DNA from 2 places in the Alteromonas sp. 4NH20-0056 genome. Region 1 is predicted to be linked to the other one. Evidence: predicted binding sites of a transcription regulator. Region 1 holds the regulator's gene; the other holds the start of a gene.
What was found. Region 1 encodes FliA, which starts transcription of late flagellar genes. Its sites were predicted from a motif close to CTAAAGNTNNNNNNNNNNNNGCCGATA; they were not measured.

Region 1 (7,385 bases):
GCCATGGTCGCTGGAAGCACGTACAAGTTATCTATCTTAGTCGGACACAAACAGTCCATTACTTTATCGGCAGTCAGCGCAGATGATTGAATAAAAATGTCATAAACAGAATGACTTAATGCTTCAGAATCAATACCGAAGTAATAGCTGAGCGAGGCATGTGGATCAGTATCTATCATCAATACACGCTTGCCACGCTGTGCCAGCAAACCACCGAGGGTTACGGTTGTTGTAGTTTTACCTACTCCCCCTTTCTGGTTTGCCACTGTCCACACTTTCATCGTTTTAATTCCATGACTTACTTAACTGAATATAGCGACTGTTACCTTTCAGCATAGCTGAATAATGCCGATTTCACTTCATCTCCGTTTGAATACAGCTACTCATATCGTCAATATTTATACTTTTAGTCGAAATATTTGCAACAGCTACCGCTTGCGGCATGCCATAAACAACACACGAATCCTGATCTTGTGCCCATACAGTGGCTCCATCGTGTTTAAGCTGTCGACACCCTTCTCGGCCATCCGCTCCCATTCCCGTTAATATAACGGCTAACACGTCGCCACCGAAGGCTTTGCATAACGAAGCAAAAGTAAGGTCTACGCTGGGCTTGTAATTAATTTTTTCAGACGGACTAGCGTCAGTGATGATAATTTTTTTATGCAGGCCATTATTTTCTATCAGCATCTGCTTTCCCCCTGGCGCTAGGTAGGCACAGCCTGGTTTTAACACGTCACCATGTTCAGCTTCTTTTACTGAAATATTGCAGTGGGTATCTAAACGTTGCGCAAATGCAGAGGTAAAGGTGCCCGGCATGTGTTGTACTAAAATTATAGGATAAGGGAAATCTTGAGGTAGCGGCGACAATACCTTTTGAAGCGCAACCGGACCACCTGTTGACGCACCAATAGCGAGGCATTTGTAACGTTTTCCCGATGCAGAAATAGACGACACAGTTGGCTGAGTAGTGGCATCTTTTCGACCTGACAATATCCCAGATGTTTTGAAAAATGCTTGTTTTGGTGCGCCTGGAGGGAGTTTTTTAGCCTCGTCACTTCGAAATGTAGGCCGTTTAAAACCCACTTTTCTACGTGCAATTAGCCTTACCTTGGTGCACAACGTTCTTGCAGCGTCCTTTCGGTTTTCAGCAATATCTTCAAATCGTTTAGGTAAAAAGTCTAGTGCTCCCGCCTCAAGTGCATCAAGCGTAGCCTGAGCGCCATGATGGGTCAGCGAGGAGAACATTAATATAGGGAGAGGGAACTTCTCCATTATGGCCTTTACCGCAGCAATGCCGTCCATAATGGGCATTTCGACATCCATTGTCACAACGTCTGGAGAAAGTTGTTTTATTTTATCGAGCGCGTCGCGCCCGTTTCGTGCTTCACCAATTACTTCTAGTTCTCTATCGTCGTCGAGAATTTCTTTTACTCGACGACGATAAAAAGAAGAATCGTCCACGACCAAGACTTTGAAGACCATGGAATTTAGTTTCCTATATATTGCGCTTTCGTTTTTATTTTAATGATTTTCGCGCGTACCGCTTAAGTAAGCTTGGAATATCTAGTATAAGTGCAATACCACCATCAGACGTTATCGTTGCACCCGCCATGCCTGGCGTTCCTTGTAATAATGCGTCTAACGGTTTAATTACCACTTCTTCTTGACCAATTAGCGCATCTACTACAAAACCGACTTGCTGTGTACCAATCTGTACTACAACAACGTGTCCTTTATCGCGCGCTATGTTTTTAGGGCCTCGAATTAACCATTCTCCTAAGAAGAATAACGGTATCGCTTTCGAGCGAACAATCATTGTCAATTGCCCGTCAACGGTGTTTGTTTTCTTTATATCCATGTTGATGATCTCGCTTACCGAACCAAGAGGTAAAGCAAATGTTTGGTTGCCCACAACGATCATCAATGTCGGCAGAATAGCGAGTGTTAAGGGTACTTTAATCTCTAAACTCGTACCTTTACCCAACTGTGAATCAATATTAACCGTACCGTTTAACTGGTTAATCTTGGTCTTCACTACATCCATGCCAACGCCGCGCCCCGAGATATCGCTTATCTCAGTTTTCGTTGAGAAACCAGGCGCGAAAATAAGGTTGAATGCCTCCACATCAGACATTCTTGCTGCTGCATCAGCGTCAAGTACGCCTCTGCTGATAGCGATATCCTTAAGCTTTTCTGGGTCCATCCCTTTACCATCATCTTCAATGGTCAAAAGAATATGGTCACCCTCTTGCGAGGCAGAAAGTTTAACCGTCCCCATACTTGGTTTGCCTGCCGCTTTACGATCGTCAGGCATTTCAATACCGTGATCAACAGAGTTTCTCACCAGGTGAACCAATGGGTCTGCAAGTGCTTCAACCAAATTCTTATCTAAATCTGTCTCTTCGCCTTCTAATTCAAGGGTAATTTCTTTCTTTAGACTTCTCGCCAAATCTCGAACAACGCGAGGAAAACGTCCAAATACCTTCTTGATAGGCTGCATGCGGGTTTTCATTACCGCACCCTGCAAATCGCCTGTTACCACATCAAGGTTAGCGATAGCCTTCGACATGCTCTCGTCATTGGTATTAATACCTAAACTGATGAGACGGTTTCTTACCAACACTAACTCGCCGACCATGTTCATGATTTGGTCTAGTCGTTTCGTGTCAACGCGAACAGTTGTTTCGGCTTGAGGTGGCGCAGGGGTTGATTTTTTCTCGTCTTTCTTTGCCGCTTCAGGTGCCGCAGACTGCTTTGCTGGTGTCGGTGCGGGAGCTTTTGCCGCAGGCGTACTTTTAGGCGCTGCAGGCTTCGCAGGCGCAGAAGCTTTTGCTTGCTGGATAGCCTCTGTTGCTTTTTTATCAACCACAGCCGCTTTAGGCGCTGTGTCTTGCTTAGTCGGGCCCTGACCAGAACCATGAAGCTGATCTAACAAGGCTTCAAATTCATCATCGCTTATTTCATCGCTGTCCGATGAAGCTGCAGGTGCAGGCGCCGGCGCTGCTGCTGGCGAAGACTCAGCCTCGGCAGAAAATGAACCTTTACCATGAAGTTCGTCTAGTAGTGCTTCAAACTCATCGTCTGTAATATCATCACCACTAGCGGCCGCAGGAGCGGCTGCTGGCGCGCTCGACGCTACAGTTGGCTTGTTATTTTCACGGCCAGGTGCCGTAGAGCCGTGGAGTTCGTCGAGTAGCGCTTCAAACTCATCTTCGGTAATTTCGTCGATGCTACCGCCAGTACTTGACGATGCTTCAGGAGCCGGAGTTTCTTCAACGCTAAATTCTTCGTCAACTTCAACGGCTTGAGGCGCTGCATCAGATGCATCACCGAAAATATTTTCATCCGGTGTTTCTGGGCTGCTCAACTTGTGAAGGGTGTCTACGAGTTGTTGGCTTGCGGGCACAAGCGGCTCACGCTGCTTGACGTTTTCAAACATCTCAACGACAACATCGGTGGCTTGCAGAATAATATCCATGAGTTCTGGCGTAAGGGTTCGTTGCCCGTTACGCATGACATCAAAAACATTTTCAGCACCATGGCATATTTCTACGAGTTCAGTGAGTGCTAAGAAACCAGCACCACCTTTTACTGTGTGATATCCACGAAATATCGCGTTAAGAAGATCTGCATCTTCGGGATTGTTCTCAAGATCAACGAGCTGTTCTTGTAATTGTTCAAGTATCTCTCCAGCTTCAACTAGAAAGTCCTGTAATATATCCTCGTCAACATCAAACGACATGCGCCCGCTCCCCTAAAAACCTAAGCTAGACAAAAGATCATCAACATCATCTTGACCCGATACAACGTCATCCCGTTGTTCCGCGTCCATAATGGGACCCTCTGCCACTACACCATCTATATTATCGACAGGTTTACTCGATGCCTTAGCTTGTTCTGCTGATTCAGGCTCACCAAACATGGTAAGCATGTTAACCAAGCTCTCTTCAACCTCTTTGACTAGGTCTATAACTCGGCGAATAACTTGACCGGTGAGGTCTTGATACCCTTGAGCCATTAGCACTTCAGTAAGCAAAGAAGTCAATTTAGCTGACTGTGAAGCTCCCTCTTCCAACAACTCATCCAAATCAGCACATAGCACCTTGAACTCACCTAATTCCAGTTGGCGATTCATCAGCTTCTTCCATTCAGGCATCACGTTTTCGATTCGTGATGAAAGTGATTCAGCAAGCGGCATACTCGCCTCTACTGCATCCATAGTAGTATTAGCTGCTTTTTCGGTTTCTTCAATGACATACGTCAAACGCGTTTGTGCGTCTGGTATATCGGCATTGGCCAAATTTTTAATACGGTCGTCAATTTGGAAGTTGTTTAATGCGTCATGTAATTGGCGCGTCAACTTACCGACTTCAGCGAAGAGTTCAATTGACTCTTTCATTGATGCGGCTTCTAACAGCGCACTTGCCGATGCATTATCGCCTGCTTCCAAATAAACGACGAGTTGTTTTGCTTCTTCTAACGAAATAGGGACATTCACATTTGTCGACATCCAGTAAACCTCATTTCTGTGGTGAGCGTCTGGATCAACCTAAACGTTCGAAGATCTTATCTAGCTTCTCTTTCAACGTTGCAGCAGTAAAAGGTTTTACAACGTAACCATTTACGCCGGCCTGCGCCGCAGCAACAATCTGCTCTTTCTTGGCTTCAGCCGTTACCATTAAGACAGGTAAATGCTTCAATTTATCGTCCGCCCGAATCGCGCGCAGTAAATCGATGCCTTGCATGCCAGGCATGTTCCAATCCGTTACAACAAAGTCGAAATCGCCCTGTTGAAGCATTGGCAGCGCCGTACTACCGTCGTCCGCTTCCTGGATATTGGAGAAACCCAAATCTTTGAGCAGGTTTTTTATGATACGTCTCATGGTTGAAAAATCATCAACCACAAGAATTTTCATATTTTTATCCAAAATTGCCTCCAGTGAGGTGTTAATTGTTATTAATATCTATTCTTCGTCAGCTTGCCACGACTTCATTCGTGATTTGAGTTTTAACATGGCCTGACTGTGAATTTGACTGACTCTTGATTCACTTACATCAAGAACTTCACCTATCTCGCGAAGGTTCAATTCTTCATCATAGTATAAAGACAGCACTATCGCTTCTCGCTCTGGTAATGTAGTAATAGCATGTGCTAGCGCTTTTTGAAAAGCGCCTTGCATCAAATCTTCCAGCGGTGCGTCGCTTCCTCGACTTTGTTCTGTCGATATTACGTCCTCAGACACCCCTAAATCTTCAATGCCAACCAGCTTTCCTGCATTTACCTCATTGAGCATCTGATGATAATCTTGCACACTAACATTTAGTTTTGCAGCAATATCAGAATCTCTCGCATCTCTCCCTGTCTCGCCTTCAACAAGAGAAATTGCTTCCGTGATGGCCCGCCCATTTTTATGCACTGAGCGAGGTGTCCAATCACCTTTTCTAATTTCATCTAGCATGGCTCCGCGGATACGGATGCCAGCAAATGTTTCAAAACTCGCGCCTTTTGAACCATCGAAGTTTCGAGCAGCTTCTAACAATCCAATCATGCCTGATTGGATGAGATCATCAACGAGCACACTCGCTGGCAGACGCGCCAAGAGATGATGTGCTATACGCTTAACAAGCGATGCGTGTCGCTCGACAAGCTGCGCTTTGTCACTCTGTTGTTGATAAGCGGCTGCTTTGCTATTCAACGTTGATTACCTACTGCTTTTTCTGCGACTAATTGCTCAATAAAGAACTCTAAATGTCCTCCCGGTTGCGCCGGTATGGGCCAAGAGATTGCTTTGTTCGCTAACTGACTAATTGCTATCGACGCCGGTGAACTTGGATAGGCGTCGACGATAGCGGTTTGTTTGCGCACAGCTCGACGAATATTCTCGTCAAACGGCACGGTTGCCACTAATTCTAGTGCAACATCAAGAAAGCGCCCTGTTACTTTACTCAGCTTACTAAATAATTCCTGCCCTTCGCGCACATCTCGAACCATATTCGCCACAATCTTGAACCGAAACACGCCGTGTTCTCGATTAAGTAGTTTGATAAGTGCGTAGGCATCTGTCAGCGAGGTAGGCTCATCACATACCACAACCATTATATCTTGCGATGCTCTAGAGAAACTAAGCACCATGTCAGAGATGCCTGCCGCGGTATCGACGATAAGAACATCAATTTGCGACCGTAACTCGCTGAAGGCGCGAATTAGCCCTGCGTGTTCGGTTGGAGTAAGCTCGGCCATAGACTGCGTACCCGACGTTGCGGGCGCAATTTTAATGCCGTGAGGGCCTGTTACCAAAACGTCATCAAGCGTACATTCGCCGGAAAGAACATGAGAAAGGTTTTTCTCTACTCGCAATCCCAACATAACGTCTACGTTAGCCAGACCTAAGTCAGCATCTAACACCATGACACGCTTGCCCAGCTTTGCCATCGCAATCGCTGTATTCAACGTAATATTTGTTTTACCTACGCCACCTTTACCTCCGGTGACGGCGATAACTTTGATTAACCGTGATTGCTTCATTTTTCGTAAGCTACTCGCTTGATCGTCAATCATACTGCTCGCGCTGTTTTAACCACATCATTAGCACTAGTATGATTCAAACCGTACTTTTTATAAAGCTTTGCAGCAGCAGATACTAAAGATTTTGCTTCTGCAATCTTAATGTCTTCAGGAACCTTCTGTCCATCGGTGACATAACTGACCGGTAATTGGTACTCTACTACAGCACTCAACACTTCTCCTAAAGAATAGCACTCATCTAGCTTTGTAAAGATACAACCACTTAACTCAATACCATCAAAAGCATTAATAATGTGCTGAAGTGCAGGATACTGGGTATTTGCCTGCGCAACCAAATATTTTTTAATATTAGGCATTTGGCCGTTTTCAAACTGTTTAACCTGTTTAATAAGTCGACTATCTCGCTGACTAAACCCTGCAGTATCGATAAGAATTAACCGCTTATGACGCAGTTGAAATAGTAAATCAGCCAACTCTTCGCTGCTCTGTGCTTTACGCACCGTACACCCGATAATCTTTCCGTAAGTCGCAAGCTGTTCAAACGCGGCGATTCTATATGTATCAATAGTAATCATTGCCACCGATTCTGCACCATATTTTTGCGCATATCGAGCAGCCAATTTGGCAACCGTTGTTGTCTTACCAGTTCCCGTTGGCCCAACGAGCGCAACCGCACCTTGTTGGGTAAGTATATCGTTACCTGTCACGTTGATGCGATTAGCCAATAGGTTTAAAAGATAAACCCAAGCATCACGCTCATTGTAGTGCGTGGGCGTATAGCTAATGAGTTGATTGGCAACATTTTGGCTTAATCCCATGTCGATAAGGCGTTGTGTTAGATATTGATGGACCGGGC
Region 2 (7,385 bases), on a different contig from region 1:
AAGAGTCAGGAACAATAATAATATGTCTTTTGGTGAATCTGTACTTACTTCGACTTCAGACGCGTCTTTTATAGATAAAACATGTAGAAAGATATTCTTGCAGTGTCTTCAAAGTCTGCCCTTAGGTTCGTTAACCATTCAGGAAAACGGTAGCACTATTGCTCAGTTTGGCAACAAGAATGATAGCCTTCGCGCGACCGTCAACATCCTTAGCCCTAAAGCCTATAAGCCTCTATTACTTGGTGGAAGCGTTGGTGCTGGTGAGGCATATATGGATGGCTATTGGACAAGCGACGATGTCACCTCTGTTGTGCAGGTTTTTGCTCGCAACCTTCCAACCCTTGACGAGTGGGAAAACAAATTCAAATGGCTAACCATGCCCATTATGAAAGTGCAGCATTTTGCCCGTCGCAATACCGCGGCGCAAGCCAAGAAAAACATCGAAGCGCATTACGATTTAGGTAACAAGCTCTACACCCGTTTCCTTGATAATACCATGATGTATTCATCGGCTATTTATCCTGATGTAAATAGCTCGCTACATGAAGCACAGAACCATAAGTTAAAGACTATTTGCGACAAGTTAATGCTGAATGAATCCGATCATTTGTTGGAGATTGGTACCGGTTGGGGTGGTCTAGCAGTATATGCCGCCAAACACTACGGCTGTAAGGTGACTACGACCACCATTTCCGAAGAGCAGCACGCTTGGGCCCAAGAATGGATAGCAAAAGAGAACCTCAGCGACAAGATTACACTGCTAAAACGCGACTATCGCCTGTTAGAGGGCAAGTATGACAAACTTGTCTCGATTGAAATGATTGAAGCCGTGGGTAAGGAGTACCTTGGAAACTTCTTCGACAAATGTTCTTCGTTACTAAAAGATGATGGATTAATGCTGTTGCAATCAATCACTATCGATGACCGTCGATATGACAGCTATGCAAGCAGTGTCGATTTTATTCAAAAATATATTTTCCCAGGTGGCTTTCTTCCCTCACAATATCAGCTGAATTCGCACCTTAAGCGCTACAGCAACTTAATGATAAGAGACCTTCATGATATCGGGTTGGATTATGCCAAAACGCTTAATCATTGGTATGAGGCATTTATCGACGCAAAAGATGCGTTGTTAAAAGATGGGTATGATGAAAGGTTCGTTCGCATGTGGACATACTACTTAAAATATTGCGAGGGAGGGTTTCTTGAAAGAACCATTAGCACCGTCCAACTCGTGTTGTCCAAACCACACCACAGAGATGAACTAGCGCGTTAACACTACTGATGTCCTATTCTAAATTTAAAAAAGCGGCCTGTGCCGCTTTTTTATTCTATCCAGTATGATGTCGCTCTAATGGCGATACCCATCGACGCTTTACTCATCCACAACCGAGATGGGTTTCGACAGCATCGGTTTACCCTGATTAATATTAATCTCTACACGACGGTTTCGTGCGCGGTCTTCAGGCAATACAGCGTTTTCAACAATAGGGTTAGTATCTGCCTTACCTACCACTGACATTCGGCTCTCATCAAAGCCAGGCGCTGTTCTCATCGCCTCTGCCACGGCAACCGCGCGTTGAGAAGACAGATCCCAGTTCGACCGATACAGCTCATTAGCGATATGTTGGCCATCGCTATGACCCGATATTTCTATTTCGCCGGGCACATCAGCCAACAAGGTTCCTATTTTTCTCAATATAGGCTGAAACTGCGGTTGTAAAAATGCAGAGCCTGCGGAAAATGAACCGTTCTCTCGAATACGAATAGTAATCTGCTGACCTAGCGACTCCATTTCAATAGAGCCATCTAAGATTTGCTTTTGTAATTGCTGAGCAACTTTTTTCATCATCTCAGCGGTTTGCGTCTGGTCGCTACTTTGTGACGCAGAGGAAGACTGGTCGGTTGCCGTTTGCTGTGCTTGACCACCGCGTTGCTCGCCGCGCTGTTTTTGACGGCCGCCAGCAGAGTCTTCATCACCGGCTTGAAACTCTAGCATCTGCTGCGTCATTTCAATGGTTTGTTGTTGAATGGTCTCGATAGGTGTAGGGTCCGGCTTACCGGGTCTAAACTCCATGGCGATAACACTGGTACCCTTAGGTATATCTTTTACTTCTATTTTGTTTTGTACCCCAAAAGCAAATTTCATTGAACCTGCTATTTGCTTAAACTTCAGTACATCCATTTCAGAGAATGCTAACAAGAGTACGAAAAAGCACATAAGTAGGGACATTAGATCCGCAAAGGTCCCCATCCATGCAGGAAGGCCTTCAGGGGGACACTTAGGGCATTCTTCTTGTGCCATTATTCTTCCTCTGCAGTGCCGCGCTTACTGGCTGCAAGGTAGTTTTTCAAAATACCTTCGATAACACGAGGGTTTTGGCCATCCGCAATACCCACTATTCCGTCTAGCACTAAGCTTTGGTTAAGCTTTTCTTCAGCAGCACGATTAGCCAACTTAACTGCCATGGGGAGACAAATAACGTTCGCAAGAAACGCTCCATACAATGTTGTAAGTAGTGCAACGGCCATCGCTGGCCCGATGGCTTTCGGGTCGTCCATGTTCGACAACATGGCAACCAAACCAATCAACGTACCTATCATTCCCATTGCGGGCGCAACATCGCCCATACCCTTAAAAATAGAGATCCCGAAGTCGTGCCTGTCGGTAGTCATCGAAATATCTTTGGCCATGGTTTCTCTCACCACTTCAATATCGTGGCCATCGACCAACATATCGACTCCCTTTTGCATAAAAGGGTTACTAATTTCTGCTTCTTCCAGCGCTAAAAAGCCCCCTTTTCGCGCAGCGTCTGCCATTTCGACAATTTTTTCAATAAGTTCTTCAGGGGTGTCGATTTTGAACATGAAGGCTTTGCCTGCCACTTTCCCCGCGTTAAAGAACTGGCCTAACGTAAACTGGGATAATACGACGAACAAGGTTCCACCAAATACAATTAGCGTAGAAGGTACGTCGATAAACATACTCATACTGCCGCCCATCAACATGGCCATAACCACGAAACCGATGGCGCCCAACATACCTATGACGGTTGCTAAATCCACTTACTCTTCCCCATATTGCGCGGTAGGTGTTATTACTCTTCGTTAATTCTATCGGCAAACGATAGAATTTCTATAACAAGTTACGGATAAATTAGCATATTTTTATGATAACCATCCAACGGATTACGTTGTAGCAGCCCGCACACGACACGTATAGCGTAAAAATAAGCCTGTAAAGATAAAATTATAGCCTTTATCCCTCAGGATGGTGGTCTAATGAAGGCCATAAAGACAAACCATTTGACCCTTTCACGCCCCTCAGTTAATGTGCGCGTACCTGTGACTTCCTACAAATAGGCGCTATTATGACCGACCAAAAAGATTCTCCTTCATTCGAAGAGACCCTTAGTGAATTAGAGGATATTGTAAGTGATATGGAAGGTGGCGACCTACCACTTAACGAAGCGCTCGCTAAATTTGAGCGAGGAGTGGCACTCTCTAGACAGGGGCAGGCGTGTTTAGAACAGGCAGAACAAAAAGTAAAAATTTTACTTAGTGAAAATGGCGAAGAAACACTGACTGCACTTCCCGAAAGTAACCAGACTTAAACTGAATTATTAACCTTTAGGTAAAGTATGAATTTTACTGCACTGCATCAGCAGATAAAGCACAACACTGATGCATCTTTATTGTCTTTGCTAGAGACACTTCCAAACCATGCGCCTCGGCTAAAGGCCGCTATGCAACACGCGTTGTTAGCCGGCGGTAAGCGAATGCGACCTTTGCTTGTACAACTTGTAGGCAACATTCTTGATGTCCCTAAAAAAGACCAAATAGCAATCAGTAATGCCATCGAATGCATTCATGCTTACTCGCTCGCACACGATGACCTTCCAGCGATGGACGACGATGACCTGCGCCGCGGCAAACCTACATGCCATATTGCGTTTGATGAAGCCACCGCTATTTTAGCCGGTGACGCATTACAATCACTTGCCTTTTCTTCATTAGCAGATGCAGAGCTAAGCGCTTATGCGTCATCGCAGCGGGTTGCACTAATATCAGTATTAGCCAAAGCCGCTGGCTACCAAGGCATGTGCGGCGGACAAGCAATTGATTTGTCCAGTACCGGTCAGACAATTGATATCGAGCAATTAAAAGAACTTCACAATCTTAAAACCGGCGCATTATTACGCGCTTGCGTTGAAATGATAACGGTCGTGTGCGATGGGTTAGAGGAAGACGACAAAGCCCACTTGCTCGCCTTCGCTGACGACATGGGGCTTGCATTTCAGGTTCAAGATGACATTCTGGACGTTGAAGGTAATAGCGAACAACTTGGAAAGCCGGCCGGTTCGGATGAAGAACTTGGCAAAAATACATTCCCGGCTGCCCTAGGTATGGATGGTGCTAAACACGTGTTATCAAAATTGCACCAAAATGCGCTTCAAGCGCTTGCCTGTTTGCCCTACAATACCGACAGTTTAGTCGCTTTTAGTGAGCTGTTAGTGAAACGTAACCACTAGCTCCACCATCATGTTGAAAAAGATAATTAATAAATGAGTTTAGATCTCCAACATTACCCTACGCTTGCCAATGCGCAAACGCCGGAACAATTACGACAGTTACCTCAAGAGAAACTGCGCACTTTAGCGGATGAACTTCGTGAGTACTTACTTAACAGCGTAAGCCAAACCAGTGGACATTTTGCTTCAGGGCTTGGCACCGTAGAACTGACGGTGGCGTTACATTACATTTATAAAACACCGTTTGACAGATTGCTATGGGATGTAGGCCATCAAGCCTATCCCCATAAGATATTGACAGGGCGCGCACAGCGTATGTCTACCATACGTCAGAAAGACGGATTGCACCCCTTCCCTTGGCCGCCCGAGAGTGAATACGACACTTTTGCCGTAGGCCACTCGTCAACGTCAATTAGTGCGGCCCTCGGCATGGCTGTCGCCGCAGACAAAGAAGGCGCGGGACGAAAAGTAGTTGCCGTTATTGGCGATGGCGCCATGACCGCCGGCATGGCATTTGAAGCAATGAACCATGCAGGTGATATCAATAAAGACATGGTGGTTGTATTAAACGACAACGAAATGTCAATCTCAGAAAATGTAGGGGCGCTTAATAGCCATTTAGCACGTCTACTCACCGGTAACTTCTTCAATTCAATTCGCGACGGGGGTAAAAAGCTGTTAAGTAACGTGCCGCCAATCAAAGAATTTGCCAGTCGTGCCGAAGAGCATATTAAAGGCATGGTGGTCCCCGGCACAATTTTCGAAGAGCTAGGATTTAACTACATTGGCCCTATTGACGGCCATGATGTTAATGCTGTCGTCGATACTCTTAGAAATATGCGCAACTTCAAAGGGCCTCAGTTACTGCATGTCGTTACGAAAAAAGGTAAAGGCTATGCCGTTGCAGAAGAAGATCCGATAAAATTTCACGCTGTCCCTAAGTTTAACCCTGCGGATAATGCTTTACCAAAAGCCAAGCCAACAGCCCCCACGTTCTCAGCAATCTTTGGCGATTGGCTGTGCGATATGGCAGAAAAAGATAACAAGTTAATGGCAGTAACCCCTGCTATGCGCGAAGGATCGGGTATGGTTAAGTTTTCGCAACAATATCCTGACCAATATTTTGATGTAGCCATCGCAGAACAACACGCCGTTACCTTTGCGGCAGGGTTAGCAAAAGAAGGGTTCAATGCCGTTGTCGCTATCTACTCTACCTTCTTGCAACGTGCATACGACCAACTTATTCATGATGTCGCGCTACAAGACCTTCCTGTACTTTTCGCCATTGATAGAGCCGGTATTGTGGGCGCCGATGGCCCGACGCATCAAGGCGCGTTCGACATTGCGTTTTTACGCTGCATTCCAAATATGATAGTTATGGCACCAAGCGATGAGAACGAGTGTCGTCAAATGCTCTACACCGGTCACATAGCACAAAAACCGGCAGCGGTTAGATACCCCAGAGGTGCTGGCATGCATGTACAGCCCGACGAAGACATGACGGCCATTCCATTAGGCCAATCGCGTACGTGTCGCTGTGCAAGCGAAAAGGCTGACAAACGTGTTGCCATCCTCAATTTTGGTACGTTACTTCCATATGCACTGGAAGCGGCAGAGAACCTCGATGCAACCGTTATTGATATGCGGTTTGTAAAACCATTAGATACTCAAGCCGTGGAACAAGCCGCTGCAAATCACGACATGCTTATTACGCTTGAAGATGGATGTATAATGGGCGGGGCCGGTAGCGCTGTAGCCGAACACTTAATGCAAAGTGGCATTGCCATTAAGATGAAAATGCTTGGGCTACCCGATAGCTTCATTTTACAGGGCACACAAACCGAAATGTACAAAGTGCATGGCCTTGACGCCGACGGTATCATTGATACCGTCAACCAAGCGCTATCTAATTGATGAAATAACGCTTAGCACATCGCTAGTAACAAAAAGCCCGCATTCAGATGCGGGCTTTTTGTTTAAGTTTACTGGCTCAATACTAAAAGAGGCTAAATACCGCAGGCCAAAAGGTAAAGAGCAAATGCATACATCCACATGCCATCGCACCTGCGAGAATGTCATCAAGCATTATGCCGGTGCCACCGTGGAGTCGCTTATCAATGAGACCAATTGGCCAAGGTTTAAGAATATCGAACACCCTAAAAAGGATGAAACCGACTACAAGTGTCGGTAGGTTGATTGGAATAAAAAGAAACGTGACCAACATCCCTGCAACTTCGTCCCACACAATAGCGCCATGGTCATGCACCTGCATGTCTCTCGCGGTTTTACCACACAAGTAGACACCAACAAGTGAACATAACAGGGTAATCGCTATGAACAGAGGCATTGTCGCTGATGATAGCAACGCGAGAAGCGGTATTGCAGCGAGCGAGCCAAACGTGCCTGGCATAACTGGAATTAACCCACTACCGAACCCTAGCGCCAGAAAATGTACTGGATTTTTCATACTGACACGTGTGCGAAATTCTGGCTGCATAGCTTCCTACTTTTTAAAACGTGTGTTCATAACCCTTAGCGGTTTTGGGTACGTACTTTTCGTTGGCTTTCAATAATTTCAAAACACCAGACTGCCCGGTAAGCTGCCCAATACAGGTCGCTTTAACGTTGGTGCTGGTAAGCGATGTTTCTAAACTACCTTTTTGCTCTTCACTGGCGGTAAAAAGAAGTTCGTAGTCATCGCCAGCAGATAGCGCGTATTCTATTGCCTCTTCAGCCGACACCGCTTGCGTAAGTGCGCGTGACAAAGGCAATCTGTCTACGTGAATGTTTACACCGCAGCCAGAGGCCTTTAGAATGTGGCCAAGGTCAGACAGTAGACCGTCTGAAATATCA

Region 2: the regulator FliA is predicted to act here: its motif matches at 3,116-3,142, upstream of pomA (flagellar motor protein PomA).

What each region holds. Positions count from the first base shown of each region.
Region 1 is NZ_BAAJLS010000001.1:290,894-298,278, forward strand. Features, by position in the region: gene AC27EZ_RS01335 (ParA family protein) at 1-281, opposite strand, end outside; gene AC27EZ_RS01340 (protein-glutamate methylesterase/protein-glutamine glutaminase) at 355-1,485, opposite strand; gene AC27EZ_RS01345 (chemotaxis protein CheA) at 1,520-3,745, opposite strand; gene AC27EZ_RS01350 (protein phosphatase CheZ) at 3,758-4,513, opposite strand; gene cheY (chemotaxis response regulator CheY) at 4,548-4,931, opposite strand; gene AC27EZ_RS01360 (RNA polymerase sigma factor FliA) at 4,968-5,699, opposite strand; gene AC27EZ_RS01365 (MinD/ParA family protein) at 5,696-6,562, opposite strand; gene flhF (flagellar biosynthesis GTPase FlhF) at 6,559-7,385, opposite strand, start outside.
Region 2 is NZ_BAAJLS010000015.1:28,930-36,314, reverse strand. Features, by position in the region: gene AC27EZ_RS17690 (DUF1365 domain-containing protein) at 1-18, shown strand, start outside; gene AC27EZ_RS17685 (class I SAM-dependent methyltransferase) at 23-1,276, shown strand; gene AC27EZ_RS17680 (flagellar motor protein MotB) at 1,376-2,305, opposite strand; gene pomA (flagellar motor protein PomA) at 2,305-3,066, opposite strand; gene xseB (exodeoxyribonuclease VII small subunit) at 3,372-3,614, shown strand; gene AC27EZ_RS17665 (farnesyl diphosphate synthase) at 3,642-4,532, shown strand; gene dxs (1-deoxy-D-xylulose-5-phosphate synthase) at 4,566-6,446, shown strand; gene AC27EZ_RS17655 (phosphatidylglycerophosphatase A family protein) at 6,529-7,029, opposite strand; gene thiL (thiamine-phosphate kinase) at 7,043-7,385, opposite strand, start outside.